4 regions of the Streptomyces sp. NPDC101151 genome follow, and region 1 is predicted to be linked to each of the others. Evidence: riboswitches for the same ligand, from Rfam matches in the RefSeq annotation. Region 1 holds a riboswitch; each other region holds the start of a gene.
What was found. A riboswitch is a leader RNA that binds a small molecule or an ion and turns the genes downstream of it on or off. The one in region 1 is predicted to bind cobalamin.
Positions count from the first base shown of each region.

Region 2: another riboswitch for cobalamin. It lies ahead of ACIRU3_RS46790 (CbtB-domain containing protein); the one in region 1 lies ahead of ACIRU3_RS34685 (CoA-acylating methylmalonate-semialdehyde dehydrogenase).
Region 3: another riboswitch for cobalamin. It lies ahead of ACIRU3_RS24685 (CbtB-domain containing protein); the one in region 1 lies ahead of ACIRU3_RS34685 (CoA-acylating methylmalonate-semialdehyde dehydrogenase).
Region 4: another riboswitch for cobalamin. It lies ahead of ACIRU3_RS14830 (cobalamin biosynthesis protein); the one in region 1 lies ahead of ACIRU3_RS34685 (CoA-acylating methylmalonate-semialdehyde dehydrogenase).

Region 1 covers NZ_JBIWPP010000027.1:6,025-14,019, reverse strand. Annotated here, with positions in the region: gene ACIRU3_RS34685 (CoA-acylating methylmalonate-semialdehyde dehydrogenase) at 1-1,454, opposite strand, end outside; cobalamin riboswitch at 1,681-1,866, opposite strand; gene ACIRU3_RS34680 (ECF transporter S component) at 1,917-2,741, opposite strand; gene ACIRU3_RS34675 (ABC transporter ATP-binding protein) at 2,738-4,393, opposite strand; gene ACIRU3_RS34670 (energy-coupling factor transporter transmembrane component T) at 4,390-5,559, opposite strand; gene ACIRU3_RS34665 (hypothetical protein) at 5,556-6,470, opposite strand; gene ACIRU3_RS34660 (prenyltransferase/squalene oxidase repeat-containing protein) at 6,467-7,995, opposite strand, start outside.
Region 2 covers NZ_JBIWPP010000084.1:269-8,222, forward strand. Annotated here, with positions in the region: partial or broken gene ACIRU3_RS46775 (acyl-CoA dehydrogenase family protein) at 1-356, shown strand, start outside; gene ACIRU3_RS46780 (enoyl-CoA hydratase/isomerase family protein) at 353-1,429, shown strand; partial or broken gene ACIRU3_RS46785 (NAD(P)-binding domain-containing protein) at 1,462-1,659, shown strand; cobalamin riboswitch at 1,787-1,936, shown strand; gene ACIRU3_RS46790 (CbtB-domain containing protein) at 1,973-2,191, shown strand; gene ACIRU3_RS46795 (CbtA family protein) at 2,213-2,965, shown strand; gene ACIRU3_RS46800 (hypothetical protein) at 3,114-3,464, shown strand; gene ACIRU3_RS46805 (phytanoyl-CoA dioxygenase family protein) at 3,662-4,435, opposite strand; gene ACIRU3_RS46810 (class I SAM-dependent methyltransferase) at 4,606-5,511, shown strand; gene ACIRU3_RS46815 (WD40 repeat domain-containing protein) at 5,635-6,423, shown strand; gene ACIRU3_RS46820 (SDR family oxidoreductase) at 6,484-7,185, shown strand; gene ACIRU3_RS46825 (glycoside hydrolase family 75 protein) at 7,199-7,894, opposite strand.
Region 3 covers NZ_JBIWPP010000014.1:476-6,869, reverse strand. Annotated here, with positions in the region: gene metE (5-methyltetrahydropteroyltriglutamate--homocysteine S-methyltransferase) at 1-2,058, shown strand, start outside; gene ACIRU3_RS24695 (histidine phosphatase family protein) at 2,202-2,792, shown strand; gene ACIRU3_RS24690 (CbtA family protein) at 3,047-3,799, opposite strand; gene ACIRU3_RS24685 (CbtB-domain containing protein) at 3,821-4,039, opposite strand; cobalamin riboswitch at 4,076-4,225, opposite strand; gene ACIRU3_RS24680 (MMPL family transporter) at 4,357-6,394, opposite strand, start outside.
Region 4 covers NZ_JBIWPP010000006.1:347,308-355,302, forward strand. Annotated here, with positions in the region: gene cobN (cobaltochelatase subunit CobN) at 1-935, opposite strand, end outside; gene ACIRU3_RS14825 (cobyric acid synthase) at 932-2,464, opposite strand; gene ACIRU3_RS14830 (cobalamin biosynthesis protein) at 2,461-3,405, opposite strand; cobalamin riboswitch at 3,505-3,646, opposite strand; gene ACIRU3_RS14835 (hypothetical protein) at 3,897-4,124, opposite strand; gene ACIRU3_RS14840 (anion permease) at 4,159-5,412, opposite strand; gene ACIRU3_RS14845 (class II aldolase/adducin family protein) at 5,993-6,670, shown strand; gene ACIRU3_RS14850 (alpha/beta hydrolase) at 6,759-7,886, shown strand.

The sequences.
Region 1 (7,995 bases):
TTGGTGCGGGTGTAGAAGCGGATCGCGTCCGGGCCGTGCTGGTTCAGGTCGCCGAAGCCGGAGCGCTTCCAGCCGCCGAAGGTGTGATAAGCGACCGGCACGGGGATGGGCACGTTGACGCCGACCATGCCGGTGGTCACGCGCCGGGTGAAGTCGCGGGCCGTGTCGCCGTCCCGGGTGAAGATCGCAACGCCATTGCCGTAGACGTGCTCGCTGGGCAGGCGCAGGGCCTCCTCGTAGTCGGCGGCACGCACCACCGACAGCACGGGGCCGAAGATCTCCTCCTGGTAGATGCGCATCGCCGGGGTGACCCGGTCGAACAGCGAGGCCCCGGCGAAGAAGCCACTCTCATGACCGGGCAGGACGAAGTCCCTCCCGTCCACAACGAGTTCCGCACCCTCCTCGACACCCAGATCGACATAGGAGCGGACCCGGTCGACGGCGTCCTGGCCGACCAGCGGGCCGAACTCGGCCTCGGGGTCGTCGCTGCGGCCGATGCGCAGGGTGCCGATGCGCTCCGTCAGCCGGGCGACCAGCGCGTCGGCGGTGTCCTCGCCGACCGGAACGGCCACCGAGATCGCCATGCAGCGCTCGCCGGCGGAACCGTAGCCCGCGCCGATCAGTGCGTCGACGGCCTGGTCCAGGTCGGCGTCCGGCATCACGATCATGTGGTTCTTGGCGCCGCCGAAGCACTGGGCACGCTTGCCGTGCGCGGCCGCGGTGGCATAGATGTGTGCGGCGACCGGCGTGGAACCGACGAAGCCGAGGGCGGCTACGCGAGGGTCTTCGAGCAGGGTGTCGACCGCTTCCCTGGCGCCGTTGACGACGTTGAGGACGCCGGCCGGGAGGCCCGCTTCCAGGAAGAGTTCGGCGAGTCGCAGCGGGACGGAGGGGTCGCGCTCGGAGGGCTTGAGGATGAAGGAGTTGCCGCAGGCCAGGGCGGGGGCGGCCTTCCAGAGGGGGATCATCGCGGGGAAGTTGAACGGTGTGATCCCGGCGACGACGCCGAGGGGTACGCGCAGGGAGTGGACGTCAATCCCGGTGCCCGCGTTGTCGGTGAACTCGCCCTTGAGGAGGTGCGGGATACCGGCGGCGAACTCCACTACTTCCAGGCCGCGTTGGATGTCACCGTGGGCGTCGGCGATGGTCTTGCCGTGCTCGGAGGACAGCAGGCGGGCCAGCGCGTCCTTCTCCTGCTCGATGAGGTGGAGGAAGCGCAGCAGGACCCGGGCGCGGCGCTGCGGGTTCCACTGCCCCCACTCGTGCTGGGCCTCGACGGCGACATCGATCGCCGCTTCGGTCTCGGCCCGGTTCGCGAGCGGCACATGGGCCTGGATCCCACCGGTGTTGGGGTCGTACACCTCGCCGTAGGACCCCGATGTTCCCGGGGTGTGTTTGCCGCCGACGAAGTGGGTCAACTCACGTACGTCGGTGGGTTCGTTCGGACGGATCATGGATTCCTGCTCTCGTCAGGTGAGGGTGATCCGGGATGGCACGCCGAACCGGCACGCGTGGACGCGGTGGCGTACACGGGCGTGCGGGGGCAGCGTGAGAACGCGTATGGCGTGGGATCCGTCAGGCGGTGACGACGGGAATGCGGCGTGAGTGACGACGACGGAAGAGTCCGCCGGGATCGTGAATGCGCACGGGTGCCATGCGTGTCAGCTCCATCCTCGTGGACAACACGGAACATCCCACGGCCGGTATCCTGACTCCCGGATCAGCGCGCGCCGTCCGCCTTCCCGACATCCAGCTCGTCAGTGGCGTCCTGCTCGACGGCGTACTCCCCGGTCACAGTGGCGGGACCGTGCCGGAATCACACCGGCTTCCCTGCACCGCGGGCCTACCCCTCGAATATATAGTTGGACGTCCTAGTAAATCCACCCCCGCAGGATGCGTTCTGATGGAGTTCCAGGTCAGCGTGGGTCGGATTCGGCCGTCCGAGGGGCCGCGAAGCGCACGGTCGCCCGGAAGCGGGCCTTGCGCGCGGCGCGTCGGAAGGTGGTCAGCACGGCGGGGCCGGCCAGCAGCACGCACACGAAGTTCGTGACCGCCCGCCCGGTGTCCCAGCCCAGTGAGGTGGCCAGGTCGAAGGCGACGTAGCGGTGCCACTGCTCGGTGAAGGGCAGGCCCGGGAGGTAGGCGATCGAGCTGTTCGGGTCCAGGGAGAACGGCCAGAAGGAGAGGTTGAGGAGGAAGCCGAAGAGGTAGCCGGAGAGCGACCCATAGACGGCGAGCAGTACGACCTCGCGCCGGCCGGTGGCGTGGGGCAGGAAACCCGCGAGCATGCCGACGAACGCGCAGCCGAACATCTGGTAGGGCATCCACGGCCCGACCCCGCCGGTGATGAGCGCGGAGGCGAACAGTGACGTGCAGCCGAGCACGAAGCCGAAGCCGGGGCCGTAGACCCGTCCGGCCAGGACCAGGACGAAGAAGACCGTCTCGATGCCGGCGGTTCCGGCGCCCAGGGGGCGCAGCGCGGCGTTGACGGCGGAAAGGACGCCAAGCATGGCGAGCGCCTTGGAGTCGATGCCGCCCTCGGCGATCTCCGACAGCACCACGCACAGGACGAGGACCAGCAGGACGCCGAAGATGAGCGGTGGTGCGTAGTTGGATCCGAACTTGCCCGGCGCGACCACGAACGGCCAGAAGAAGGCGACGAGCCCGAGGAAGGCGGCCATCGTCATGACGACGCCGACGCGTGGGGTCAACCGGATTGCGGTGCCGCTAGGCGTGCTCATGGGCGTGTCCCCCTTTGCCCTTGCCCGTCGGCGGCCAGAGCCCGCGTGACTTGATCGACCGTCAAGAAAGGTAGCGGAGAGAGGATCTTCGCCGTTTGAGGGGCGAAGGTCGGTGAGGAGACGATGACTTCCGTGGTCGGGCCGTCGGCGACGGCATCACCCTCGGCCATGACGACTACGCGGTCGGCGGCGAGCGCGGCGAATTCGACATCGTGGGTGGAGATGACAACTGCCCGGCCCTCCGCCGCGAGGGCGTCCACGATGCCGATCAGTGCTGTCTTGGCCTGGTAGTCCAGACCGCGGGTCGGTTCGTCCAGGAGGACGACCTGGGGCGCGGCGGAGAGTTGGATGGCGAGGACGAGCGCGAGCTTCTGGCCTTCCGACAGGTCGCGCGGATGGGTGGCGTCGTCGATGCCGGGCGCGAGCCGGTCCAGGAGGGCGCGCGCTTTCACGTCCGTGCCCGACTCGGCGTCCGCCTGGTCGAGTTCCTGCTTGACGCTCTCCAGGTAGAGCAGGTCGCTCGGAGTCTGCGGGACGAGTCCGACGAGCCGGCGGGCCTCGGCGGCCGACGCGGCCCGCGGGTCCTTCCCGTCGCTGTTCTCACCTGCCACTCGTACGCTTCCCGCCCGGCGCGGCCCGGAGCCCTGCAGGGCCCACAGGAGCGACGACTTGCCGGAGCCGTTGCGGCCCATCAGCGCGGTGACCTCGCCCGCGTGCAGGTCGAGGTCCACTTCACGGACGGCGGCAACGCCCCGGTAGGTGACGGTGATGCCGCGCGCGGCCAGCAGCCGTGTCCGTTCGCCGTCCGGGACCGACGGCCGGACAGGGGCGGGTGCGCTGTCGGCGAGCCGGGACCGGAGGGGTGCGGCGGCCCGGCGGGCGTCGCGGATGGACAGGGGCAGCGGCGACCAGTCGGCGGCTCGACCCAGCTCCACTATGGGGGGTGCGATCGCGGACGTGCGGAGGATCTCGGCGGGCGCCCCGACGCGGGCGTGGCCGTCGCCGGGGAGGTGGATGATGCGGTCCGCGTACTGGACGACGCGTTCGAGGCGGTGCTCGGCCATCAGGACGGTGACGCCGAGGTCGTGGACGAGCCGGGTGACGGCGGCCAAGACCTCCTCAGCGGCCGTCGGGTCGAGCGCGGAGGTGGGTTCGTCCAGGACCAGGACGCGAGGGTGGGCGGTCAGCACCGAGCCGATGGCGACGCGCTGCTGCTGACCGCCGGAGAGTTCGTGCAGGGCGCGGTGGCGCAGGTCGGCGAGACCGAGTAGATCGAGGGTTTCCTCGACACGCTTGCGCATGGTGCCGGGTGGTATCGCCAACTGTTCCATGGCATAGGCCAGTTCCTCCTCGACGGTGTCGGTGACGAAGCCGTCGATCGGGTCCTGGCCGACCACTCCGACGACGTCGGCGAGTTCGCGGGGCGGGTGGTCGGCGGTGTCGCGGCCGTCGACGGTGACGCGGCCGTACAGGGTGCCGCCGGTGAAGTGCGGGACCAGCCCGTTGACGGCGCCGAGGAGCGTGGACTTGCCGACGCCCGTGTGTCCGACCACGAGGCAGAGTTCGCCCTCCTCCACCGTGAGGTCGACATCGCGCAGGGCGGGCTCGGTCGCGTCCTCGTACTGGACGGTGACCTGGTCGAAGGTGATCACGGGGCTTCGGCTCTCTGGGCGGAACTGGGCGGAGGCGCGAGGAAACCGGCCGTGCCGGCCAGGAGGATCGCGGCAGTCGGCACAAGCGGCAGACCGGGCCAGGTCAGCGGGTAGAAGGTCGGGTTCAGCTGGGCCGGGTCGTAGCCGAGGTTGCTGAAGAGCAGCACGGCGGAGACCACCCCGCTGCCCGCGACGGCCCACTCGGGCAGGCGCCACGGATCCGGGCGGTAGGTGGTACGGGTGACGCGTCGGCCGCCGAGTCGCAGGCCCGCGACGCAGAGGACGGCTCCGGCGGACATCGCCGGCAGCCCGAGGAATGCGGGGGCAGTGGCGTCGAGGAGCCCGTACGCCCCTGCGCACAGGCCACACATGCCGAGCAGCATCAGCGCCCCCGTGATGCGGCGGGAGCGGCGAGTGGCGGTGCCCGCACGGCCGTATCCGCGTGAGTCCATGGCCGCGGCCAGCCGCAGGGAGCGTTCGAGGGCGTCCTCCAGGACGGGGATCACGATGCCGCGCAGCGCCTTCATCCCCTTGGTACGGCCGGCCCGCAACTTCTTCGCCCGGGCGACGCGTTGGACGCTCTGCACGAGCTGCGGCGCCACACTGATCGCGACGGTGACCGCGACGCCGAGTTCGTACAGGGCGCCGGGCAGCACCCGCAGCGCGCGCTTGGGATTGGCGAGGGTGTTGGCGGCCCCGATACAGCACAGCATGCAGGCCAGCCGCAGTCCGTCGGTGGCCGCCGACAGCAGCGCCTCCAGCGACACCGGCCCGCCGATCTTGATGCCCGCGTACCAGTCGGGGGTGGGGATGTGCGGGAGGGAGAAGAGGAAGTGGTCGTGCGGGGTGATGCCCGTCGCGAATACCGCTCGGAAGACGACGCGGATCGTCACGACCGTCAGCGCCAGGTAGAGGTAGTACTTGAAGCCCCGCGCCCACGGCGCCTCAGTGCGCCGCGCCGTGACGACATAGCCGAGGACCGCGAGCACCAGGAACAGCAGCAGCGGGTTGTTGGTGCGGCTGACAGCGGTGGCGAGAGAAAGGGCCCATACCCACCAGGCCACAGGGTGCAGGGTGCGCGGCAGGCGTCGGCCACCCCGGTCCGGCGCGGGACCGAACGGGGCGGCCGAGGCTGCCTCGACGGTCGTACGGGCCACAGCGATCACTCGGCACGACGGCGTCGGCGTGCCACGAAGGCCGCGGCGCCGCCGATCAGTACGACGAGTCCGGCGCCGGTGGCGACGGGGACGATGGAGCCGGAGTCGTGGTGGGCATCGGCGGCCGGTTCGGCGTCGACCACCCTGGTGCCGGTACTCGGCGCCGCCGCGGCACTGGTGCTGACGGTGGCGCTGGGCGTCGGCGACGGCGTCGAGCCGGCGGTCTTGCTGGGCTTCGGCTTCTTCGGCTTCTTCGACTCCGGCGATGCCGATCCGGACGGCCCGGTGGTCCGCTGCTCGGGGGCTGGGCCGGTGTTCACGTCGGGCGGCAGTGGAGGCGCCTTGTGCGTGGACGCGGGCTTGCCAGCCTCGCCCTGGGGCCTGGTGTTGTGGGCGCGCAGCTGGTCGGGGGTGACCTTCGGCCGGCCCTCGGTGCCCTCGACGTTCGTGCCGCCGAAGATCCACAGATCGACGCTGCCGGGCTTGGGCTTGTAGAGCATCGCGCCCAGCTGGCTGTACGTCCAGTTCCTGGCACCCGGGTCGGCATGCCAATACGACCAGTAGGCGGAGGCGGGCGGTGTGAGCACGCAGTCGTCCTGCGCGGGGGTGGGGTACTGCTTGCCGCTCTTGTAACCGCTGTAGCCGATGCGGCAGATGAACGCCGGACCGTCGTGTCCGGTCCCTGTGGTGCTCCAGCCGCCCTGGTTGAGCAACTCGTAGCCGGTGGTCGGGGTCGTACCGCAGGAGCGCATGATCGGGCCGCCCCAGTGGCTGAAGTCGACCGCGAGAACCGCGCCGGAGGTGGTGGTGCAGCGGCCCATGGGCTGCGGGTCCGCGGCGGCAGGGGTACCGGTCGCGGCGACCGCCGCGGTCGTCAGGCCAAGCGCGGCCAGCACCCGCAGGACGCGCGCGGCCGTCATCGTCCGCTCCCGGTGTCCGTACGACGACGGGCGACGATCACAGTGCGCCAGCCGGCGAGCACCATCAGGACTGCGATCGCGGTGAGGGCACCGACCTGTGCACCGGTGGAGGCGAGAACACCGCCGCCACCGTCACCGCCGGTCCCGGAGGTCCCGACGCCGCCGCCACCCGAGTCACCACCAGTGGTGACGATGTCCGGAGCGCTGCCGCTGGGGCTCGGTGTGGGCTGCGGCGACGTGCCGGTCAGGCTGCGCTTCAGCTTGCCGAAGGAGATGCCGGTGGCCCCGCCGACGGCCTGGGTGGAGGCGCGCAGGTCGGAGCCGCGCTGACCACCCTTGGCGACGTTGAAGCCGCCGTCGGTGTTCTGCTGGGAGGCGAGGAACTTGCGCGCCTTGGCAATCTTCGCCGAGTACTTTCCGGCGTCCAGGGACAGCCCCTGCACAGCGAGGGCGGCGGAGTTCACCGAGTCGCCCGCGGCGCCGGGGAAGCCGCCGTCGGCCAGTTGCTTGGACGCGATCCAGGCCAGCGCCTTGTCCACGGCCTTGTCCGCCTTGGCACCGCCCGCCAGATCGAGGGTCATGGCGGCGATGGCGGTGGAGTCCACGTCGGAGTCGCGGGTGGACGGGATCAGGCTCGGCCACGCCCCGCTGGGCTGCTGAAGGCTCTCCAGGTAAGCGATCGGCTGCGCGGCCGCCACCTTCTCGCCGGCCCGCAGCTGGGCCATCACCGCCAGGGAGTGGGCGAAGACCGAGGGCGCATAGGTGTAGGCGCCCTTGGCCGCGCAGGAGCGGTCGGGAGCGGTGCTCGGCTTGGTGCACACAGCCTTCGCCAGCGCGGCGATGAGGTCGTGCCCGCCGAAGCGGTGCGGGTCGCGGCCGACAGCCTCCGCGAGAAGCGCGGTCTTGCCGAGAGAGCCACCCGCCGCGTAAGGCGTACCGATGCCGGTCCAGTCGTTGACGGTACGACCCTCGCCGTCCTTGCCGCGGTGGTCGAGGAAGTCGACGATCCCGCGCAGCTTGGCGGTGTTCAAGCCGGTGGCGGCGAGTGCGTAGGCACCGTCGATGGTGAGGCCGAAGTCGGCGCGAGCCGAGCCCGCAGCGGCTGTGTAGTACTGGCCCTGCTTCAGGTTGGCCGCCTTGGTGAGGTAGGCGACGCCCTTCTTCAGATCAGGACCCGCTCCCGGAGCGGGGGCTGTCGGGGTGCCGGTCGGCCCGGTCGGGGGTTCCGGCTTCTTGGTGGTGAGGGTGACCAGGTCGGTGCCGACGCCGGCGAGGACGGCCGCCGGTGTCGGGTAGACGGCAGGGTCCGTGGCGCTCTCCTCGAAGCCGAAGCCACCGCCCTTGAGCTGCTGCCGTGACAGCCATCCGACAGCCGACTCCGCACGCTTGGTATCTCCGAGGGTGCGCTGGGCCTGGGCGGCATACGCGGTCGCGGTGACGCTGCCGGTGGTGGAGCCGGTGTAGCCGGGGAAGGCGCCGTCCTTTCGCTGAGCCTTGGCCAGATAGGTACGGGCGGCGGCCACCG
Region 2 (7,954 bases), on a different contig from region 1:
GCCGACCGGAGGCGTTCGGCCGCCGCCTCCTCGACGCCCAGGCGCTGCGCTTCCGCCTCGCCGACCTGGCGACCGGGCCGCCCGCCGCCCGCGCCCTGGTCCAGCAGGCCGCCCGGGCACTCGACGCGGGCGATCCACAGGCCCCCTGCCTGTGCGCGATGGCTAAGAGGTTCGCCACCGACACCGGGTACTCGGTGGCCGACCGCGCGCTCCAGCTGCACGACGATTACGGCTGCCTCAGCGAGTGCGGCATCGAGAACATCGTCCGTGACCTGCGCGTCCACCGGATCCTGGAAGGAACCAACGAGATCATGCGTGTCATCGTGGCCCGCGGCCTGACGGAGGCGTTCGGATGAGCGGCACCGAGGCCCCCGTCCTGCTGCACACCGCGGGACGGGCCGCCCACATCACCCTCAACCGCCCCAAGGCCCTCAACGCCCTCAACCACGAGATGGTGCGCCGCATCGACGCGGCCCTGACCACGTGGGAACACGACCCTTCCGTGGAGACCGTGGTCATCACCGGCGCGGGGGAGCGCGGCCTGTGCGCGGGCGGTGACATCCGCGCCGTCCACGACGACGCCCGCAACGGCGACGGCACCGCCTCCGCCGCGTTCTGGCGCGACGAGTACCACCTCAACGCCCGCATCGCCCGTTACCCCAAGCCGTACGTCGCCGTCATGGACGGCATCGTCATGGGCGGCGGTGTCGGCGTCTCCGCGCACGGCAGCGTCCGGGTCGTCACCGAGCGGTCCAGGATCGCCATGCCCGAGACCGGCATCGGCTTCGTCCCCGACGTCGGCGGCACGCATCTCCTCGCCCTCGCGCCGGGAGAACTGGGCACCCACCTCGCGCTGAACGGCACCCAGATCGGCGCAGCCGACGCCCTGCTGTGCGGCCTGGCCGACCACTACGTACCGTCCACGTCCCTCCGGCACCTCGTCGACGACCTCGCCGACCTGCCCGTACGAGACGTCCTGGCACGCCATGTGCGGCCCTCGCCGCCGGGCGAGTTGGCCGGACGGCGCGAGTGGATCGACACCTGCTACGCCGCCGACACGGTCGAGGAGATCATCCACCGGCTGCTCGCCCAGGGCGGCCCCGACGCGAAGGAGGCGGCCGAAACCCTGCTCGCCAAGTCGCCCACCTCGCTCAAGGTCACCCTCGTCGCCATGCGCCGCGCTCGGCGCCTCGGCCCGCTGGAGCGGGTCCTCGACCAGGAGTACCGCGTCTCCTGCGCGACCCTGAGCACAGCCGACCTGGTGGAGGGCATCCGCGCCCAGGTCATCGACAAGGACCGCAACCCGCACTGGTCCCCGGCCAGGCTCGCCGAGGTCACCGACGCCGACGTCGAACGCTTCTTCGCCCCCCTCGGCGACCGGGAGCTGGGGCTCGCCGGACCCGACGCCGCCACGGAGGTGGCCTGGTGAGCCGCACCATCGCCGTCATCGGACTCGGTCACATGGGCGGCCCCATGGCCGCCAACCTGGTCAAGGCCGTCCACCGGGTACCCGGCCACGACCTCGTGCCCGACGCCCTCGACACCGCGGCCACGGCCGGTGCCGAACCGGCCGGATGCGCGTCCGCCGCCGTGGCGGGCGCCGACGTGGTCGTCAGCATGCTCCCCGCGGGCCGCCACGTCCTCGACCTCTACGACGACAGGAGGGCGTGGGCGCCTTCGTCGACAAGCGACCGCCGGAATTCCGCCACCGCTGACCCGCTGGTCACCGGTCCGTCCACCTGGCGTGCCGGCTGGATGCCGCCAGGTGGACGCGGTCTTGGCCGGGCAGGCGGCACGCGGTACGGTCGGTGCGATATTGACGACGGCGAGACGGAAGCCGGTGGGAATCCGGCACGGTCGCGCCACTGTGTGCGAGACACCTTGGAAGAAGGGGTGTTTCGTGAGTCAGACCCGTGGCCGTCGTCCTGTGCACCACCGAGATGGGACGCGAACTCCCAGAGGAGGTCCTGCCATGGCGCAGACCGTCGCTCCGCCGACAGCCACTCCCGTTGTTCCCGCCACGCTGCCGCTGAAGGCGATAGCGCCGTGGGCGGTCTTCTTCGGCATCCTGATGCTGGTTCTGCTGTACTTCGTCGGCGCCGAGCAGGGCGCCACCTCCGTGTTCAGCGGCACGGACGTCCATGAGTGGGTGCACGACGCCCGTCACCTGCTCGGCTTCCCCTGCCACTGACGCGAGGGACGCCGCACTCTCATGAACTCCGCAACGGTAAGAAACCTCCTCGTGCGGGGCATGCTCGCCGGTCTGGCCGCCGGTGTGCTCGCTCTCGTCGTCGCCTACCTCCTCGGTGAGCCGAGCGTGGACAGGGCGATCGGCTTCGAGGACGCCCACTCCCACGAGCACGAGATGGAAGTCGTCTCCCGCTCCCTGCAGTCCACCGCCGGTCTGGCCACCGGTGTCCTCGTCTACGGGGTCGCCTTCGGTGGCATCGCGGCGCTCGCGTACTGCTTCGCGCTGGGCCGGGTGGGCCGCTTCAGCCCGCGGGCGACCGCGCTGCTGCTGTCGGTCTGTGCCCTGGTGGCCGTGTACGTGGTGCCGTTCCTGAAGTACCCGGCCAATCCGCCGTCGGTCGGTGACCCGGACACCATCGGCAGGCGGACCACGCTGTATTTCCTGATGATGCTGCTCAGCGTGCTCCTGGCGATTGCCGCCACCATGGTGGGCAAGCGCCTCGCGCCCTCGCTGGGCGCCTGGTGGGCGACGGTGGCCGCGGTGGCGGCGTTCGTCGTCGTGATCGGGGTGGCGTATGAGTTCCTGCCGGTCGTCGACGAGGTGCCGAAGGACTTCCCGGCCGCTCTGCTGTGGCGGTTCCGGCTCTCGGCGCTGGCCATCCAGACCGTTCTGTGGGGCGGTTTCGGTCTGCTCTTCGGCGAGTTGGCCGAACGCCTGCTGAACCCGAAGCCCGCGAACGCCGCGAGTGGACAGACGATTCCGGCCGCACACTGAATCCTTCAGGACACGACAGGGCCCCTCGGAACCATCCGGGGGCCCTCTCGCGTTCCCCGGACACCGACTCCCACCCCATCACAGGCAGGACACGGAGAACCTGCGTGCTGGGCGTGGATCAAACCCGGGCGAGGAGCGGAGGACCAGAGTGGCCAGACACCTTCAGCCGCGCCACATCATCCTCGGTGGCCGCGAGGCTGTGGCCCTCACGCCGGAGGAGTATGAGCAACTCGTCGCCAGCCGACGCCAGATCGGCGGCCAGAGCGCTCGCGTGCGCGTGCTCGCCCAGCAGGCGAAGCGGACCGAACAGCTCCTGCAGGACCTGGAGACGCTGATAGCCGCCCCGGCGGACGGCTGCCGCGAGCAGGCCGGGACGGCACCGACGGCGTCATCGCGGTCGTGCCCCGGCGAGGAGACCACGGAGCGGAACGCCGGCCCCGACTGTCTGCGCTGCGCCATAGCGGCGCTGCTGCGTCGTCACCGGGACCTGCCGTCCTGAACGGCGGTGCGGCCTCGGTCGACGCCCCGGAGATACGCCCGACTGTGCCCCGCGTCCACCGGATGCAGGGCACACAGGGCACACCCGTGCACTTCGGGTCGCACATGCGGTCGAAGCCCTTGTCCTTGTCGTTCGGGATGGCGCTGCTGGAGCCGTCGGACTCGCCGCTGCCCTGACCGGACGAGCGTCCGCCGGGGTCAGTCCGCACCGAGGGACAGACCCCGGCGGATCGCCTCCTCCACCGGCGAGCGGCTCGCGCCCGGGCGGTCCGGGTCGTACGGCAGCGCCGGGGACAGCGGCGGCTGCGCCATGAAACGGGGACGTGTGCCGTGGTGCGGCTGGGCCGCGTGCACCAGGAACGGATGGCAGAGGTACACATCGCCGGGACGGCCCGTGGCATGGGCGAGCGGCCGGTGCGAGGAGGCGTCGGCCACCCGAGGGCCCAGCTCGAGGAAGGAGGCGCCCTCCTCGCCGTACGGCTGGAGGATCCGGGGCACGTCCAGGTGGGAGCCGACCCGGATCCGTGTCGGGGCGTCGGCCACGGTGACCTCGCTGAACAGGAACAGCATCAACAGGGCGCGGTCCCGGGAGCGCAGGTTCGTGTGGTAGTGGGCCGCGCCGTCGGGCAGGTAACTGCCTTCGATGTGCCAGCCCGTGTCGCCGGGCTCGTCGGAGTGCGGGAAACGCAGGGGGAAGGTGCCCAGCGAGTAGCGCGGCTCCCACCGTCCGGGGCCGACGAGCGCGTCGAACGCCGTATGCAGCGCAGGGGAGTTGGCCGCCGCCGCGAACGGCCCCTGCGCCATTCCGCCGACCCGCACCACCGGATCCTGCCAGGTGCCCGGGTCTTGCGGGTCGTAGCCCGTCTCCCGCCACAGCAGCCGCGCGCAGTCCTCCGCGACCCGGGGCGGGAAGGCGCCCTCGATCCGCACGAAGCCGTCGGTCAGGAATCGCTCGACCAGTCCGTCGTCCATCGAGCCATCGTCGGTGATCGGCCGGCCGTACGGCATGTGGTTTTCTGCCGCCCGCCCTTTTGCCGTCCCTCACGATTCCGTCGCTCGTCTTTGCCGTACCGGCAATACGGCTGGCCCCCGGCCGGTGTGCCGTCGCACGCTGGCCGCACACCGAGGAGAGGCTGGCCACCATGGCGCACGACCACCACGCATCAGAGCACCGGCACGCGCACGGACATGGACACGGACATGACACCGACATCGACTGGAGTGAGATGGGCCCTTTGCTGGAGGCCCATGCGGAACTGTTCACCCCCGTCTACGAGCGGGCCATGGCCTGGCTGGCGAAGGAGGTGACCGAGCCGGGGCTGATCGTCGACGCGGGCAGCGGTCCCGGTGTCGTCTCCTGCCTGTTCGCCGAGGCCTTCCCCGGCGCGCGGGTCGTGGCCGTCGACGGGACCGAGCCGTTGCTGGAGCGAGCCCGCGCCCGCGCCGCGCGGCAGGGCGTGACCGACCGGTTCGACACCCTCGCCGGTGAACTGCCCGGCGTGCTGGACGAGTTGGACTATCCGGCCGATCTGCTGTGGGCCAGCCGCAGCCTGCACCATCTCGGCGACCAGCGCGCCGCACTCGCCGCGTTCGCCGCCCGGCTCGCCCCCGGCGGCACCCTGGCCCTCCTCGAAGGCGGCCTCCCCTCCCGCTTCCTGCCCCGTGACATCGGCATCGGGCGCCCCGGACTCCAGGCACGGCTGGACGTGGTGCAGGAGGAGTGGTTCGCGCGGATGCGCGCGGACCTGCCCGGCTCGGTCACCGAGACCGAGGACTGGGCGGCCCTGCTGACCTCCGCAGGTCTGAAGCACACCCGCACCCGCAGCTTCCTGCTCGACCTGCCCGCCCCGGCGACCGACCGGGCCCGCGACTACGTCGGGGCCGTCCTGTCCCGGCTGCGCGACGCGGGCACCGACGACATGGACGCCGAGGACCGGGCCACCCTGGACCGGCTCCTCGACCCGGCCGACCCGGCGAGCGTGCACCGCAGGCCCGACGTGTTCCTGCTGGGTGCGTACACCGTGCACACGGCGGTGCGCCCGGTCTAGCGGTGCGCCGGGTCTGGCGGTGTGCCCGGTCTGGCGGTGCGCCGGGTCTGGCGGTGCGCCGGGTCTGGCGGTGTGCCGGGTCTGGCGGTGTGCCGGGTCTGGCGGTGTGCCGGGTCTGGCGGTGTGCCGGGTCTGGCGGTGTGCCGGGTCTGGCGGTGCGCCGATCCAGGCGACCTGCTCCGACTGGCGCACGCTGAGGAGCAGACGCGCACCCCCGTCCTGGGCACCGTCGCGCTGCACGGGCTCGTCGGCGGGGCGTGGCGGCAGAAGGCGGTGACCCGGGGCGCCTTCGACCGGCAGGGCAGGCCCGTGCGGCCCGGGCCGGCGCCGACGGAGGAACGCATGGCCCTCGATCCGTCCGGCCGCCTCGCCCTGAGATCCGACGGGACGCTCGTCGCCACCTCGACGGGCGGGCGGCGCAAGGGAGTCGCGGGGGTGAAAGGGGAGGACCACCTGGTGGCGGGCGCCTTCAGCCCCGGCGGACGGTGTGCCGCCGTCGCCGACTTCCGGGGCCGGGTCACCCTGTGGGACGCGCGCACGTGGCGCCGCACGGCCGTGCTGCGGGCGGTCGGCTCCACGGTACAGCGGACGGCCCTGGCCTTCTCCGCCGACGGCTCGCTGGTCACGGCCGGCGCGCCCGACGGGTCCGTCGAGGTGTGGGAGACGGCCTCACCCCGCCTGCCGGCGGCCAGGCTCCCGGCAGGCGACGGACCGGTGCTGGCGCTCGGCCTCCCGCCGGACGGCGCGGAGCTGCACGTCGCGACCGCCCATCTGAGCGACCGTACGGTCCCGTTGGAGCCGCGCCGGGCCGCCGCCACGGTGTGCGCGCGGACCGGCGCGGGGCTGACCAGGTCGCAATGGCACCGCTACCTCCCCTCGGTGCCGTACCGCCGTACCTGCGACGGCACTTGACTTGGAGAGCGCTCCAAGTGATGGACTCCCTGTCCGTTCACCGACACACAGGGGGAAACCATGAACGACTCTCCGGTCGCGCTCATCACCGGCGGCGGCAGCGGTATCGGCGCCGCCGTCGCCCGGCAACTGCTGGACGCCGGGTACCGGGTCACCGTCACCGGACGCGGCGAAGGGCGGCTGCGGGACTTCGCCGACAGCCTGGGGAATCCCGGCGAACTGCTGACGGTCGCCGGCAGCGCGGCTGCGTTCGACGACATACAGGACGCGGTCGACCGCACGCTCAAGGCGTACGGCCGGCTGGACACCGTCGTCGCCAACGCCGGCTTCGCGACCCACGACAGCGTCGCCGACGGCGACCCGTCCGGCTGGACCGAGATGGTCCTCACCAACGTCCTCGGCCCCGCACTCCTCATCCGCGCCTCCGTCGACGCGCTGAAGGAGACCCGCGGGCGGATCGTCCTCGTCGGCAGCGTCGCCGGGTTCGTGAACACTCCGGGCAACTTCTACGGCGCGACCAAGTGGGCGGTCACCGGCCTCGCCGAGAACACCCGGCGCCAGGTCACGGAGTTCGGCATCGGTGTCACGCTGGTCGCCCCCGGCCGGGTGGAGACCCCGTTCTGGGACAGCTACGGCAGCCTGCCCCCGGGGCATCTCCTGACCGCGGACCAGATCGCCGACTCGGTGGTCTGGGCGATCCGGCAGCCGGCCGGGGTCGATGTCAACACCGTGGTCATACGTCCACTGGGTCAGCCCAACTGACGTAACAGCAGGGTCAGTTGTTCTGCAGGAACTGCTTGGCCAGCTGGTCCCCGAGGGAGACGGCCGCGCTGTGGCTCTCGATGGGGGAGACCTTGGAGTTCTTGAACAGGATGTACGTGACGCCGGAGTCGGCCCCGCCGGTGGCCGGGTCGGGGTCGATGCCGAGCGCCTTGGCGGTGGCGTACGAAGCCTCGCCGATGATCTTCGTGGGGCCGGTGTCGCCGACGACGGCGTACTCGACCTTGTTGTTGTAGATGACGGCGACCACGCCGCCGCCCTTGATGCCCGCGCTGGAGTAGTTCCAGATGCTGCTGGAGCTGGGCACGACGACGTACGGCAGGGACTCGGCCTTCAGCGGCTTGCCGTCGGACTGGTGGAAGGCCGTGTCGTCCTGGTACCAGGGGTCGCGGTCCTCGTTGCAGTTGGTGGTGCGCTGGCCGTCGCAGTCGATGTCCATGTCGGCCTTCCAGAACACCGCGCCGTTCTTGCCGCACACGGGGATCGTGGCCGAAGTCTCGTCGTCGGTCTTGTACTTGCCGCTGGATATCTGCGAACAGGACTGCACCTTGGCGAGCAGGTCGGCCGCGCTGACCGAGCCCTCGCGGGTGGAAGCGGGTGTGGGGTTTCCGGAGGCGTTGGCGGGCAGCACTCCGGCTGCGAGGAGGGCGGCCCCGGAGGCCGCGGCGAGGGTCAGTGTTCGAAGACGCACTGTGGGGGACCCTTCTGTTAGGAAAGTTTCCTTACCGGGTGCCGTACAAGGTGGCCCCAT
Region 3 (6,394 bases), on a different contig from region 1:
GGCGCGATCCCCGCACGCCACCGGGAGGCCGTCACCGCCGACCCGCTGGCCGGGTACTTCGCCATGGCGCGCGGCACGCAGGACGCGGCGCCGCTCGAGATGACCAAGTGGTTCGACACCAATTACCACTATCTCGTGCCCGAACTGGGTCCGGACACGGTCTTCTCGGGCAACTCGGCCAAGCAGGTCGCGGAGTTGCAGGAGGCCCTCGCGCTCGGCCTGACCGCGCGGCCCGTGCTCGTCGGTCCCGTCACGTACCTTCTCCTCGCCAAGCCCGCGCCCGGCGTGCCCGCGGACTTCGACCCGCTCACCCTGCTCGACCGACTGCTTCCGGTGTACGCCGAGGTCCTCACCGACCTGCGCGCGGCAGGCGCGGAGTGGGTGCAGCTGGACGAGCCCGCGCTCGTCCAGGACCGGACACCGGCCGAGCTGAACGCGGCAGCCCGCGCCTACCGCGACCTCGGTGCCCTCACGGACCGGCCGAAGCTGCTCGTCGCCTCCTACTTCGACCGCCTCGGCGACGCCCTGCCGGTACTCGCCAAGGCCCCGGTCGACGGCCTCGCCCTCGACTTCACCGAGTCGGCCGCCGCCAACCTGGACGCGCTCGCGGCCATCGGCGGGCTGGCGGGCAAGCGCCTGGTCGCCGGTGTCGTCAACGGCCGCAACATCTGGGTCAACGACCTGGAGAAGTCCCTCGCCACGCTCGGCACCCTCCTCGGCCTGGCAGACCGGGTGGACGTGTCGGCCTCCTGCTCCCTCCTGCACGTCCCCCTCGACGCCTCGGCGGAGCGGGACATCGAGCCACAGATCCGGCGCTGGCTCGCCTTCGCCCGGCAGAAGACCACCGAGATCGTCACGCTGGCCCGCGGGCTGACCCGCGGCCCGGACGCCATCGCCGCCGAACTGTCCGCCAACCGCGCCGACCTCGCCTCCCGGGCAGGCTCGCCCATCACGAGCGATCCGGCCGTCCGCGCCCGCGGCGCCGCCGTCACCGATACGGACGCCCGCCGTTCCCAGTCGTACCCCGAGCGGGCCGCCGCCCAGCGCTCCCACCTCGGCCTGCCGTTGCTGCCCACGACCACCATCGGCTCCTTCCCGCAGACAGGCGAGCTGCGCACCGCCCGTGCCGACCTGCGTGCGGGCCGGATCGACACGGCCGGCTACGAGGAGCGGATCAGGGCGGAGATCCAGGAGGTGATCGCCTTCCAGGAGAAGGCCGGCCTGGACGTCCTGGTGCACGGCGAGGCCGAACGCAACGACATGGTCCAGTACTTCGCCGAACAGCTCACCGGCTACCTCGCCACCCAGCACGGCTGGGTCCAGTCCTACGGCACGCGTTACGTCCGTCCGCCGATCCTGGCCGGGGACATCTCCCGCCCGGAACCGATGACGGTGCGCTGGACGACCTACGCCCAGTCCCTCACCCCTCGCCCGGTGAAGGGCATGCTCACCGGGCCGGTCACCATGCTCGCCTGGTCGTTCGTCCGTGACGACCAGCCGCTCGCCGACACCGCCCGCCAGGTCGCCCTCGCCCTGCGCGACGAGGTGAACGACCTGGAGGCGGCGGGCACTTCGGTGATCCAGGTGGACGAGCCCGCGCTGCGCGAGACACTGCCGTTGCGTGCCGCCGACCATGGCGCGTACCTGGCGTGGGCCACGGAGGCGTTCCGCCTGACCACCAGCGGCGTGCGGCCGGACACCCAGGTCCACACGCACATGTGCTACGCCGAGTTCGGCGACATCGTCCGGGCCATCGACGGCCTCGACGCGGACGTCATCAGCCTGGAGGCCGCCCGCTCCCATATGCAGGTCGCCCGCGAACTCGCCGCCTACGGCTACCCGCGCGAGGCCGGACCGGGCGTGTACGACATCCACTCCCCGCGGGTACCCGGGGCGGACGAGGCGGCCGAACTGCTGCGCCTCGGGCTCCGGGCCATCCCCGCCGAGCGCCTGTGGGTCAACCCCGACTGCGGGCTCAAGACCCGCGGTTGGCCCGAGGTGCGGACCTCCTTGGAGAACCTGGTCGCTGCGGCACGCACGGTGCGCGCGGAGCTGTAGCGGGCCATTCTCCGGTCACCGAGCCCCCCCCCCCGTCCGTTCTGGCCGGGGCGGGCGTGCATGGCTGCCGGGCATGCCCGTACCGTCGTACGCATTCGGTCCAGGACAACCCGCCGTGCGGCGGAAGCAGGAGGAGCAACCGCGTGACCAGCCGTGTCACCCTCATCTCACCAGCGACCACACCGTCACTGCGGCGGGCCCGCTTCGACGACGGCGACTCGATCGAGGAAAGTGCAGGGGCACGGGCCAGGTCGGCGGCCGGATCCCTGCCGCCTGCCGGCCGGGTCTTCGCCTCTCCCAGCGTGCGCTGCCGGGAGACAGCCTCCGCGCTCGGCCTCGATGCCTCACCGGACCCGGCACTGGCGGGCCTGGACATGGGCCGCTGGCGGGGGCGGACGCTGGAGGAGGTCGGTGCCGCCGAGCCGGAGGCGGTGGCCGGCTGGCTGGCCGATCCGGGGGCCGCACCGCACGGCGGAGAGTCGGTACGGGTGTTGTGCGCGCGGATCGCACGGTGGCTGGACACGACTGCTCTGGCCGACGACAGGACGGTCGCCGTGGTGGAGCCGGAGGTGGTGCGGGCCGTGGTGGTGCACGCGCTGGGCGCGCCCGAGGCCGCGTTCTGGCGTGTCGACGTCAGGCCGCTCACGGCGACGGAAGTCACCGGCCGGTCCGGCCGCTGGAACCTGCGGCTCGGACACGACCTCGCCCAGTCGGGGGAAGCAGCAGGTCGCTGACGCCGCTCACCATGATGGTTGCGCAGGCGGTCGCGTCCCGGTGGCGCCGCAGCGACTCCGCGACCGCGCAGCGCAGGCAGCCGGTGTCCGTGTCAGGGCGACCGCCTCAGGTCCGCCAGGAGCGATGTGGAACGGTCGGGGCTGTGGGGATGTGCGGCCACCGGGCTCCTCCGCTCCTGCACGCCGCGGGTGCTCGGGGGAACGCGAGAGGGCCCCCGGATGGTTCCGAGGGGCCCTGTCGTGTCCTGAAGGATTCAGTGTGCGGCCGGAATCGTCTGTCCACTCGCGGCGGTCGCGGGCTTCGGGTTCAGCAGGCGTTCGGCCAACTCGCCGAAGAGCAGACCGAAACCGCCCCACAGAACGGTCTGGATGGCCAGCGCCGAGAGCCGGAACCGCCACAGCAGAGCGGCCGGGAAGTCCTTCGGCACCTCGTCGACGACCGGCAGGAACCCATACGCCACCCCGATCACGACGACGAACGCCGCCACCGCGGCCACCGTCGCCCACCAGGCGCCCAGCGAGGGCGCGAGGCGCTTGCCCACCATGGTGGCGGCAATCGCCAGGAGCACGCTGAGCAGCATCATCAGGAAATACAGCGTGGTCCGCCTGCCGATGGTGTCCGGGTCACCGACCGACGGCGGATTGGCCGGGTACTTCAGGAACGGCACCACGTACACGGCCACCAGGGCACAGACCGACAGCAGCAACGCGGTCGCCCGCGGGCTGAAGCGGCCCACCCGGCCCAGCGCGAAGCAGTACGCGAGCGCCGCGATGCCACCGAAGGCGACCCCGTAGACGAGGACACCGGTGGCCAGACCGGCGGTGGACTGCAGGGAGCGGGAGACGACTTCCATCTCGTGCTCGTGGGAGTGGGCGTCCTCGAAGCCGATCGCCCTGTCCACGCTCGGCTCACCGAGGAGGTAGGCGACGACGAGAGCGAGCACACCGGCGGCCAGACCGGCGAGCATGCCCCGCACAAGGAGGTTTCTTACCGTTGCGGAGTTCATGAGAGTGCGGCGTCCCTCGCGTCAGTGGCAGGGGAAGCCGAGCAGGTGACGGGCGTCGTGCACCCACTCATGGACGTCCGTGCCGCTGAACACGGAGGTGGCGCCCTGCTCGGCGCCGACGAAGTACAGCAGAACCAGCATCAGGATGCCGAAGAAGACCCCCCACGGCGCTATCGCCTTCAGCGGCAGCGTGGCGGGAACAACGGGAGTGGCTGTCGGCGGAGCGACGGTCTGCGCCATGGCAGGACCTCCTCTGGGAGTTCGCGTCCCATCTCGGTGGTGCACAGGACGACGGCCACGGGTCTGACTCACGAAACACCCCTTCTTCCAAGGTGTCTCGCACACAGTGGCGCGACCGTACCGGATTCCCACCGGCTTCCGTCTCGCCGTCGTCAATATCGCACCGACCGTACCGCGTGCCGCCTGCCCGGCCAAGACCGCCTGGACAGTCGTGATCTTCCTCTCGCCGTGCACCCGAAGCGCGCGCTCGGTCCTACCGGGGAACGCCGGGTCTGCCGGGCCGTACGGCCCGGCAGACCCGCCCTGTCACAGCGCCGCTAACCGCGGCGACCCGACGGATCGTGCGCGACCGCGTCCCGGCCGTGGTCGTGGACCGGATCGGCATCGAAGGATCCGGCGCCTGCGACGACTTCCGCTTCCACCGCCCGGTCACCGTGCCCCGGCCACCAGGCCGCGTGGCCGATCAGCGCGGTGAGACTCGGGGTGAAGAACATCGACATGACAAAGGCGGCGACCGCGATACCGAAGGAGACCGCGAAGCCCATCTCCGTGAGCAGTGCGTTGCCCGCCAGCATCATCGTGGCGAAGGTCGCCGCCAGGATGAAACCGGCCGCCGCGACGGTGGGCCCGGCATGTCGCAGCGCCATGCCGGCCGCCTCACGCGGGTCACGGCCCTCGCGGGCCTCCTCGCGGAGCCGGGCGATCATGAGGATGTTGTAGTCGGTGCCGATGGCGACAACGAAGAGATACATGATCACCGGGAGCATGAACATCAGACCCGAGTGTCCCTGTCCCTCCTGGAAGATCCACACGGTTGCGCCGAGAGTGGCGCCGAAGCCGAGGCCCACCGAGGCCATCAGATACCAGGGGGCGACCACACTGCGCAGCAGCAGCCCCAGGATCACCATGATCAGGAGGGCGGCGACCGGGAAGACCGTCCGGTAGTCGTGGTTGACCGCGGTGTTGATGTCCTTGTAGATCGAGGACATGCCGCCGACGAGGGCTTCGGTCCCCTCGGGGGCGTCGGAGTGCGCGACGTCGCGCACCTCGCCCACGGTGTCGATCGCCTTGTCCGTCGATGCCTCGTACTTGAGCGTGACGGTGAAGTCCGCCGTGGTCCCTTCCTTGTTCAGCTGGGTCATGCGGGCAGTCGCGACGCCGTCCACGGCACCGAGTTTCTTCGCGTACGCGTCGAAGCCGGCCTTGTCCAGCGGTTTGCCGCCGGTGCTGGACAGATAGACGTCGGTGGGTGCGGCGGCGCCCGCCGAGTACGCCTTCTGCATCTCGTCCTGGACGACCATGGACTCCTTGGTCTTGGGCATGGAGCCCGACGCCAGGTCGAACGTGGCCTTGTAGCCGAGCGTACCGAGCGACAGCGCGACCATGACGAGTCCGGACACCACGGCCGTCAGCGCCGGGCGGCGCTGCACACCGCGGCCGAGGGCGGCGAAACGCGCGTTGGCCGGCTCCTGTTGCCAGGACTTGGACGGCCAGAAGACCTTCGGCCCGATGAGCGAGACCACGGCCGGGATCAGCGTGAGGCCCGCGACCAGGGTGGCAGCGACCGCGATGGCGAGCGCCGGGCCCATCTGCTTCAGGAAGCCCAGCGTGGACAGCACCAGGGCGAAGAAGGCGATGATGACCGCTCCGGCGGCCGAGGCGATGGCCTCGCCCACCCGGGCGACCGCGTTGACCATGGCCTGTTTGGGTTCGTCGCCGGCGCGCAGGCGTTCGCGGTAGCGGAACATCAGGAAGAGGAAGTAGTCCGTGCCCACGCCGAAGAGCACGACGATCAGGATCGACGAGATCGAGCTGTTGGCCTGCAGGTCGAACAGCTTGGTGGCGTACGCGATCAGCCCGTTGGCGATCGCGGACACCAGGCCGATCAGGACCAGGGGCAGTAGGGCGAGGATCGGCGCCCGGAAGATGATCAGCAGGGTCACCAGGATGATCACAAAGGTGCCGATGCCGATCAACGCCTGGCCGCGCTTGGACGAGTCCTGCTGGTCGAGGGCCTGGGCGGCGGAGCCGCCGAGCTTGACATCGAGATGGGTGCCCTTGGCCAGCTCCTTCACGTCCTCGCGCAACACCTTGGCCGCATCCGCCTGTTTGGGCTGGCCGGCGTTCTTGCTGTCCATCTGCACCAGGGTCAGGTCGTACCTGCCGTCCTTGGACGGCAGGCCGGGGACGACCTTCTGCACCTGGTCGATGTGCTTCTTGCCCAGGTCGGAGGTGATCCGGGCGATGTCCTTCTTGTCTGCGGCGGTCAGCTTGCCGCCGTCGGTGCGCTGATACAGCGCGATCGCGGACGGGGTGAAGGCGCTGGGGAACGCCCTCTCCTGGAGATCCGCCGCT
Region 4 (7,995 bases), on a different contig from region 1:
ACGCGCCCGGCCCGCTCGGGGTCGGCGACGTACACCGGCACGTTGTCCGGGCCCTGCTCCTTGAAGGAGAACGGCACGGTGATCAGCCGCCCGTCGAACTCCGGGATCGCGACCTGCATCGCCGCGTCCATGGGGGACAGCGCGGCGTCGGACTCGTCCCAGGCGCTCTGCGAGGAGGTCAGGCAGAGGCCTTGCAGAACGGGCACGTCGAGGTCGGCGAGGGCCCCGATGTCCCAGGCTTCCTCGTCGCCGCCCGCCGAGGCCTGCGAGGCGTGCGTGCCGCCGGCGGCGAGGACGGTGGCGACCAGGGCGTCGGTCCGGCCGAGGATCTCGTACAGCCCGGCATCCGCTCCGCGCAGCGAACCGCAGTACACGGGAAGGGCGTTGGCGCCGTGCGCCTCGATCGCGTCGCACAGCGTGTCGACGAAGGCGGTGTTGCCGCTCAGCTCGTGCGCCCGGTAGAAGAGCACGCCCACGGTGGGGCGGCCGTCCCGGATCTCGTACGAGCCGTGCACCCCGAACTCCGGCATCTTCCGAGGCTCTTCGAAGCCCTCACCGGTCAGCAGCACGGTGTCGGAGAGGAACCGGGCCAGTTCGGTCAGGTTCGCGGGCCCGCCCTCGACCAGGTACTTCAACGCCTCCGCCACGACACCCGCCGGGACGGACGACTCGGCCATCAGCTCGGCGTCCGGCACCGCCTCGCCGCCCAGCAGCACGGTCGGCACCCCGGACGCCCTGAGCGCGGCCAGCCCGTCCTCCCACGCCCGCTTGCCGCCCAGCAGCCGTACGACGGCGATGCCCGCGCCCTCGATCAGCCCGGGCAGCTCCGCGGCCACGTCGACCCGGGTCGGATTGCCGATCCGGTACTCGGCGCCGGAGGCACGGGCCGCCAGCAGATCGGTGTCGGCGGTCGACAACAACAACACTGTGCTCATGCGGGCGCTCCCGGTGGAATGAAAGGCAGTCCTTGTGGCGCGCCCGACTCGATGAGCCGCCAGAGCGCGTCCGTGTCCGCGTGCTGTTCGATCAGGTCGCCGAGCCGGTCGAGCTGCTCCTCGCGCAGCGCGGCGAACGAGGTGCCTGGGGCCGGTACGAAGCGGCGCCCCGCAGCGGCCGCCACCTCGCGCAGGAAGGCCCGCCGGAAACCGTCCGACTCCAGGGAGCCGTGCCAGTGCGTCCCCCAGGTCTGGCCGACCCGGCAGCCGTCCGAGCTGTGTCCTTCGCCGTCGGAGATGAACGTGTCGCCACCGGTCACTTCGGCGACCCCGTGATGGATCTCGTACCCCTCGACGCGCTCGCCGAGGGCCTCGCCGACGGGCCGGGTGAGTGTCTTCTCGCGGGCGAACCGCACGCGCACGGGGAGCACTCCGAGGCCCTGGACCCGCCCGGCGCGCGACTCGACCTCGTCCTCGATGTGCTCGCCGAGCACCTGGAAGCCGCCGCAGATGCCGAGGATCGGCCGGCCCTCGGCGGCCCGTCGCCCGAGCGCGTCGGCCAGCCCCCGCTCCCGCAGCCACTCCAGCGCTCGCACGGTCCCGCGCGTGCCCGGGACCACCACGAGGTCGGCGTCCGCCAGCTCCTCCGGACGGTCCACGAACCGCACCACGACACCCGGTTCGGCGGCCAGCGCGTCCACGTCAGTGAAGTTGGACATGAGCGGGATCGCGCAGACGGCGACCCGTAGGACGTCCTCGCCGACCGGAGCAGCCACCGTGGACTCCCGTACGGTGCCGCGCAGCGAGACGCGCAGCCCGTCCTCCTCGTCGATGCCGAGCCCGTGCCGGAAGGGCAGCACGCCGTAGGTGTGCCGCCCGGTGAGCCCGTGCAGCATGTCCAGCCCCGGCTCCAGCAGGCTGACGTCGCCGCGGAACTTGTTCACCAGGAACCCCGCGACCAGCTCCTGGTCCTCGGGCGAGAGCAGGGCGACCGTTCCGAAGAAGGAGGCGAAGACGCCGCCGCGGTCGATGTCGCCGACGACGAGCACGGGCAGCCGCGCGTTCCGCGCGATCCCCATGTTCACGATGTCGGTCCGCCGCAGATTGATCTCCGCGGGTGAACCGGCCCCCTCACAGATCACCGCGTCATATGTGCCCCGCAACTCGGCCAGACAGTCCAGGACCGTGCCGAGCAACTGCTGCTGGCGCCCGCCGTGGTACCCGCGTGCGCTCAGCTCGCCCACCGGCTTGCCCAGCAGCACCACTTGGCTGCTCTGCTCGCCACCCGGCTTGAGCAGCACGGGATTCATCAGCGCGGTCGGCTCGACCCGGCAGGCCTGGGCCTGCATGGCCTGCGCCCGCCCGATCTCCGCGCCCTCCCGCGTGACGAACGAGTTGAGGGACATGTTCTGCGCCTTGAAGGGCGCCACCTTGACGCCCCGGCGCACCAGCCACCGGCAGATCCCGGCCGTCACGACGCTCTTGCCTGCGTCGGAGGTGGTGCCGGCGACGAGGAGACCACCGTTCACTTTCCACGTCCCTTCATGAGGTGGCGCGCGCCGACCGTGACGCCGAGCGCGAGCAGGCCCACGCGGCGGGAGAGCCGTACGGCCCGGTCGATGTCGGTGACCCGGACGGCCCGCCCGGCGTCCCCGTTGAGGACGGGCCGGTGCTCGACGCGCCCGCCGTAGGAGAGCGTCCCGCCCAGCCGCACACCGAGGGCGCCCGCGAACGAGGCCTCGACGGGCCCGGCGTTGGGGCTCGGATGTCTGCGGGCGTCGGCCTTCCAGGCGCGCACGGCGCCGCGCGGGTCGGGTCCGGCCGCGGTGGCGAGCACGGCGGTCAGCCGTGCCCCGGGCCACCCGGCGAGGTCGTCGAGACGGGCGGAGGCCCAGCCGTAGCGCCGGAACCGGGGCGACTTGTGCCCCACCATCGCGTCCAGCGTGTTGACGGCCCGGAACCCGAGCAGCCCCGGCACTCCGCCCACGGCACCCCACACCAGCGCGCCCACGACGGCGTCGGAGGTGTTCTCGGCGACCGACTCGACGACGGCCCGGGCGATCCCGTCCGCGTCGAGGGCCTGCGGATCCCGGCCGCACAGATGCGGCAGCCGCTCACGGGCCGACGCCACGTCACCGGCCGCCAGGGCGCGCCCGATCGTGCGGGCCTCCCGGGCCAGCGAGGTGCCCCCGACCACGGCCCAGGTGGCGGCGGCGGTCAGCGCGACGGCGGCGGCGGGGGAGCGGCGTACGGCGCGTTCGGCGACGACGCCGAGGCCGGCGGCACCCCCGGCGCACACGGCGGTGTGCAGTGCCCCCCAGCCGCGGTGGTCGTGCCACAGCGCGCGTTCCACGGCCGCGGCCGCCCGCCCGAACGCGGCCACCGGATGCCCGCGGTGCGGATCGCCGAGGAGAAGGTCGCCGAGAAGGCCGACGGCGGCACCGTACGCGTAGGAGCGATCGGCACCCATCGGCTCAGCCGGCCGTGGGGGCCGGCATGGTCCGGTTACTGAACCTCAACAGGCAGCCGCGCATGGCGATATGTCCTCACTCAGGGTGTCCACGCCCTGGTTCGACGAGACCGGCGGTGAGAGTTCCTGGCTCCCGGGATTCCTTCCCCGGTGACAGTGGCGGGACCGCGCCGGATTCGCACCGGCTTCCTCTCTTGCCGCCGTACATGGCCCGGGCAGTCCACCACGCACCCGGAAGGGCCGTCAACTTGCCTTTGACCTGGGACGCCGGACTGTGCTGAGGCCCACATCGCGAGTACATCGGCGGCCGCGGAATGACCGGATCGCGCCGAATTCCCCTCGTGGCGGGGGGCATTCGGCGCTTCCCCCTGTGCTCACGGACGGTGAGCATCCGCAAGGGGGCGGTCCGCTGACCGTGGAACATGAGTCCGCCCTGCCCGCACCGCCGACAGGGCGGCCACGGACAGGGCGGGCGGTGAGACTCGAGGTCCTCAGGCCTTGGCCACGATCAGATAGATCCCGTACGCCACCGCGGCCGCGCAGGCCGCGAACGCCACGTACGCACCCGTCACGGCAAGCGCCGCGGAGTTGCCCTGTGCCGCGGCCTTCTCGCGGCGGGAGAGGCCGGTGACGCCGAGGGTGAACAGGGCCACCAGGCCCACGGTCACCACGAGGCTGACGCCGAAGACGGAGCCGAGGGCCGCCCAGTCGATCTTCATGGGGATGCTTCCTTCAGTTTCCGGATGCTCGGGGTCAGACCGCGGCGGCCGGCGGGGTCGCCGGAGCCGGGTCGGTGGCGGCGGGAGCCGGGATCACGGCCGACAGGTCCTCGGTGACGGTGCCCGTGGGCGGCGGGGTCACCGCGGCGATGGCGGTGGTCACCACGCCGGCCGGCTCCACGCTGTCGTCGACGGTGTTGACGTTGGTGTGGTCGACGACCTCACGGCGGGAGATCTTCCAGATCCCCGCGCTGGCGGCGACGAGGAAGACGGCGACGACCGCGGTGCCCCAGTCACCCAGGTCCGTGACGGACTCGGCGAGTGCGCCGACCAGCGCGGCGGCCGGAAGGGTGAGCGCCCAGGCGACGAACATGCGGGTCGCGGTGGACCAGCGGACCACACCGCCCTTGCGGCCCAGACCCGCACCCATCACCGAGCCGGAGACGACGTGCGTGGTGGAGAGGGAGAAGCCCAGGTGGGACGAGGCCAGGATGGCCGTGGCCGCGCTGGTCTGGGCGGCGAAGCCCTGTCGCGGCTCGAGGTCGGTCAGGCCCTTGCCCATGGTGCGGATGATGCGCCAGCCGCCGATGTAGGTGCCGAGCGCGATGGCCAGACCCGCGGAGAGGATCACCCAGGTGGGAGGGTTGGAGCCGGGGGCGACGGCGCCGCCCGCGACGAGAGCGAGGGTGATGATGCCCATCGTCTTCTGCGCGTCGTTGGTGCCGTGGGCGAGGGAGACCAGTCCGGCGGAGGCGATCTGGCCGGCGCGGTAGCCCTTGCGGGTGGCCTCGCCGTCGGCGTTCTTGCCGATGCCGTAGGAGAACCGGGTGGCGAGCATCGCCGCGAGGCCGGCCACGATCGGGGCGGCGACCGCCGGGAGCAGCACCTTGGTGACGAGCGCGTCACCGTGGACGGCGCCGAGGCCCGCCGAGGCGACGGTGGCGCCGATCAGGCCGCCCATCAGGGCGTGCGAGGAACTGGAGGGCAGTCCCACCAGCCAGGTCAGCAGGTTCCAGAGGATCGCGCCGACCAGGGCGGCGAATATGACCTCGGGACGTATGCCGGTCTCGTCGACGAGACCCTTGGAGATCGTGTTGGCGACCTCCACGGAGAGGAAGGCGCCTACAAGGTTGAGGGCGGCCGACATGGCCACCGCGACCTTGGGCTTGAGCGCACCGGTCGAGATGGTGGTGGCCATCGCGTTGGCGGTGTCGTGGAAACCGTTCGTGAAATCAAACGCGAGTGCGGTTACCACCACAATCGCGAGGATCAGCGAGAAGTTTTCCATTTACCCAGGCAATCGTTCGAGGTCATTGGCTGTTGGACCGTAGGCAACCTGGATGAACGGAAGGTGAACTGGGGCGGGCGTAGGGGTGTCATGGATGGGGGTCGGAGATTTCGTCCGGATCCGGCACCCCGGGCGCCCCTTGGCCGGCCACCTCGCGCGAGGGCCCGCAGCCCGCTCGGCCGCCCGTTGAAGAGATTCTGGTCACCCTGCAACCGCCGTCGGTGCCGTGGTGCCGGTGACGGGGCGACACGTCCTGCCCTCCGAGCGGGCCCGCCGCGGATGCCGGTGGCCGGGCGGATGCCGCCTGGGTGCCCGCGAGGGCCGGTGTCACGGTGGCGGCCGCGAGAACGCCCGCGCGGTGACAGGAGCCGGACGGTGGGCGGTCACGAGCCGTGCGTCCCCCGGAGCGGCGGCGGAACGTCTTCCAGTGAGTAGGAAGGATCACTTGGCGCCCGATGATCACGGAAGCGGCCAGATTTACGGCGCTTCGCCGGAATGTTCACCCGTTCGGCGGTACGACTTCCGGCCCGATCCGCACGGGAGGACCGCTCCGTGCCGGGCCGGCTGGCAGGATCGCGGCATGGGTGAACAGCGGCGGGATGCGGGACGGGAAGCGGCGCGTGTCTGGGAGGCACTGGTCGCCACGGCCCGCCGGAGCGTCGCCGACGGGCTGGTCGTCGGCACCTCGGGCAACGTCTCGGCGCGCGTCGGGGACCTTGTGCTGGTCACGCCGTCGGGCCTGCCTTACGACCGGCTCACCCCGGACGACATCACCGGCGTGGACCTCGGCGGGCGGCAGGTGGTCGGCACCCTCGTGCCGACCAGCGAACTGCCCATGCACCTCGCGGTCTACCGCACCACCGACGCACGCGCCGTCGTCCACACCCACGCCGTGCACGCCACGGCCGTCTCCACCCTCGTGACCGAGCTGCCCCCGATCCACTACATGGCCGTCGCCCTCGGCGGCCGCGACGGTCGCGTCCGGGTGGCCCCCTACGCGACCTACGGCACCGACGAGCTGGCCGAGAACATGCTCGACGCCCTCGCCGGCCGCGCCGGCTGCCTCCTCCAGAACCACGGCACGATCACCTACGGCACCACCCTCGACCAGGCCTACGACCGCACCGCCCAGCTGGAGTGGATGTGCCGCCTGTGGCTGACGGCGTCCTCGGTACCCGGCCTGAGGCCCTCCCTGCTGACGGAGGCGCAGATGGCCGAGGCCGGCACACGTCTGCAGGGATACGGCCAACGACGGTGACCGCGTGCCGCGCAGGCCCGCCCGTCGCTCCCTCCCACGTCCCGCCCCTCCACTGGCCGTCGGCCCGGACCGCCACGACACTGGACCCGTGCGCACAGTCAAAGCGACCGCCGCCGCACTCACCGCGGTCCTGGCCGCCGGCGCGGCATCCGTGGCCGCCGGGCGCCTCGCCAGTGACGCCGCGCTGAAGGCGCCCCCGGGACGTCCGCTGCCAACCGAACCCCGGCTCACCGTGCACGGCACGGCAGCGGGGCAGATCACCCTCACCCGCGACCTGGCCTCGCTGCGCCCCGGCAGCTACGGCCTGGCCGGCGACGGCTCCCACGCGGTCGTCGGCCCCGTCCTGGAGGCGGCCGCGCACACCGCCGACACCGTCGTGCGCCGCCTCGTACGCGTCACACACGGCACGCTCGCCCCCGGCGACGGCGTGTGGCTCACCCCGAACGTGTACGTCGGCAACCCCGGCGCCGCCCTCGGCCTGGACCACGCGGACATCGACGTGCCCGGCGAGCTCGGTGCCCTGCCCGCCTGGTTCGTGCCCGGCTACCGGGACACCTGGGTGATCGCGGTGCACGGCCTCGGCACCACCCGCGAGCACGCCATGAACGTCATGGAATTCCTGCACGGCCGGCGGCTGCCGGTCCTCGCGCTCGCCTACCGCGGCGACCTCGGCGCCCCGCGCCCGCCCGACGGCCTCAACCACCTCGGCGAGACCGAGTGGCGCGATGTGGACGCGGCGATCCGCTACGCCGTGCGCTACGGCGCCCGCCGAGTCATCCTCCTCGGCTGGTCCACCGGCGCCACCATGGCCCTGCGCGCCGCCGAGCACTCCGTCGTGCGCGACCGGGTCGCCGGGCTGGTCCTCGACTCGCCGGTGCTCAGCTGGCAGGCCACCCTGCGGGCCCTCGCCCAGGCCCGCCACACCCCCGAACCCCTGCTGCCGCTCGCGGTGCGGGCCGCGCAGGGCAGGGCCGGTCTCGACGCCGACCGGGCGGCCGAGACCGCCGACCCCGAGCTGCTCGCCGTACCCACTCTGATCATCCACGGCCCGGACGACACGGTGGCCCCCTGGGAGTACTCCCGCCGCCTCGCCGCCCGCCGCCCCGACCGCGTGGCCCTGCACACCGTGGCGCACGCCCCGCACGCGGCGATGTGGAACGCCGACCCGGTGGAGTACGAGGAGCGCCTGCGCCGATTCCTGACCCCGCTGATGTGAGGACGCGGCCGCTCCCTCCGGCACAGGGCGGACACCCCGGTTCCAGCCGTTCCGTTTAAGGCCGTACGAGTGGCTTGATCATGACTCCTCGCCCGGCCTCGGACCCGGT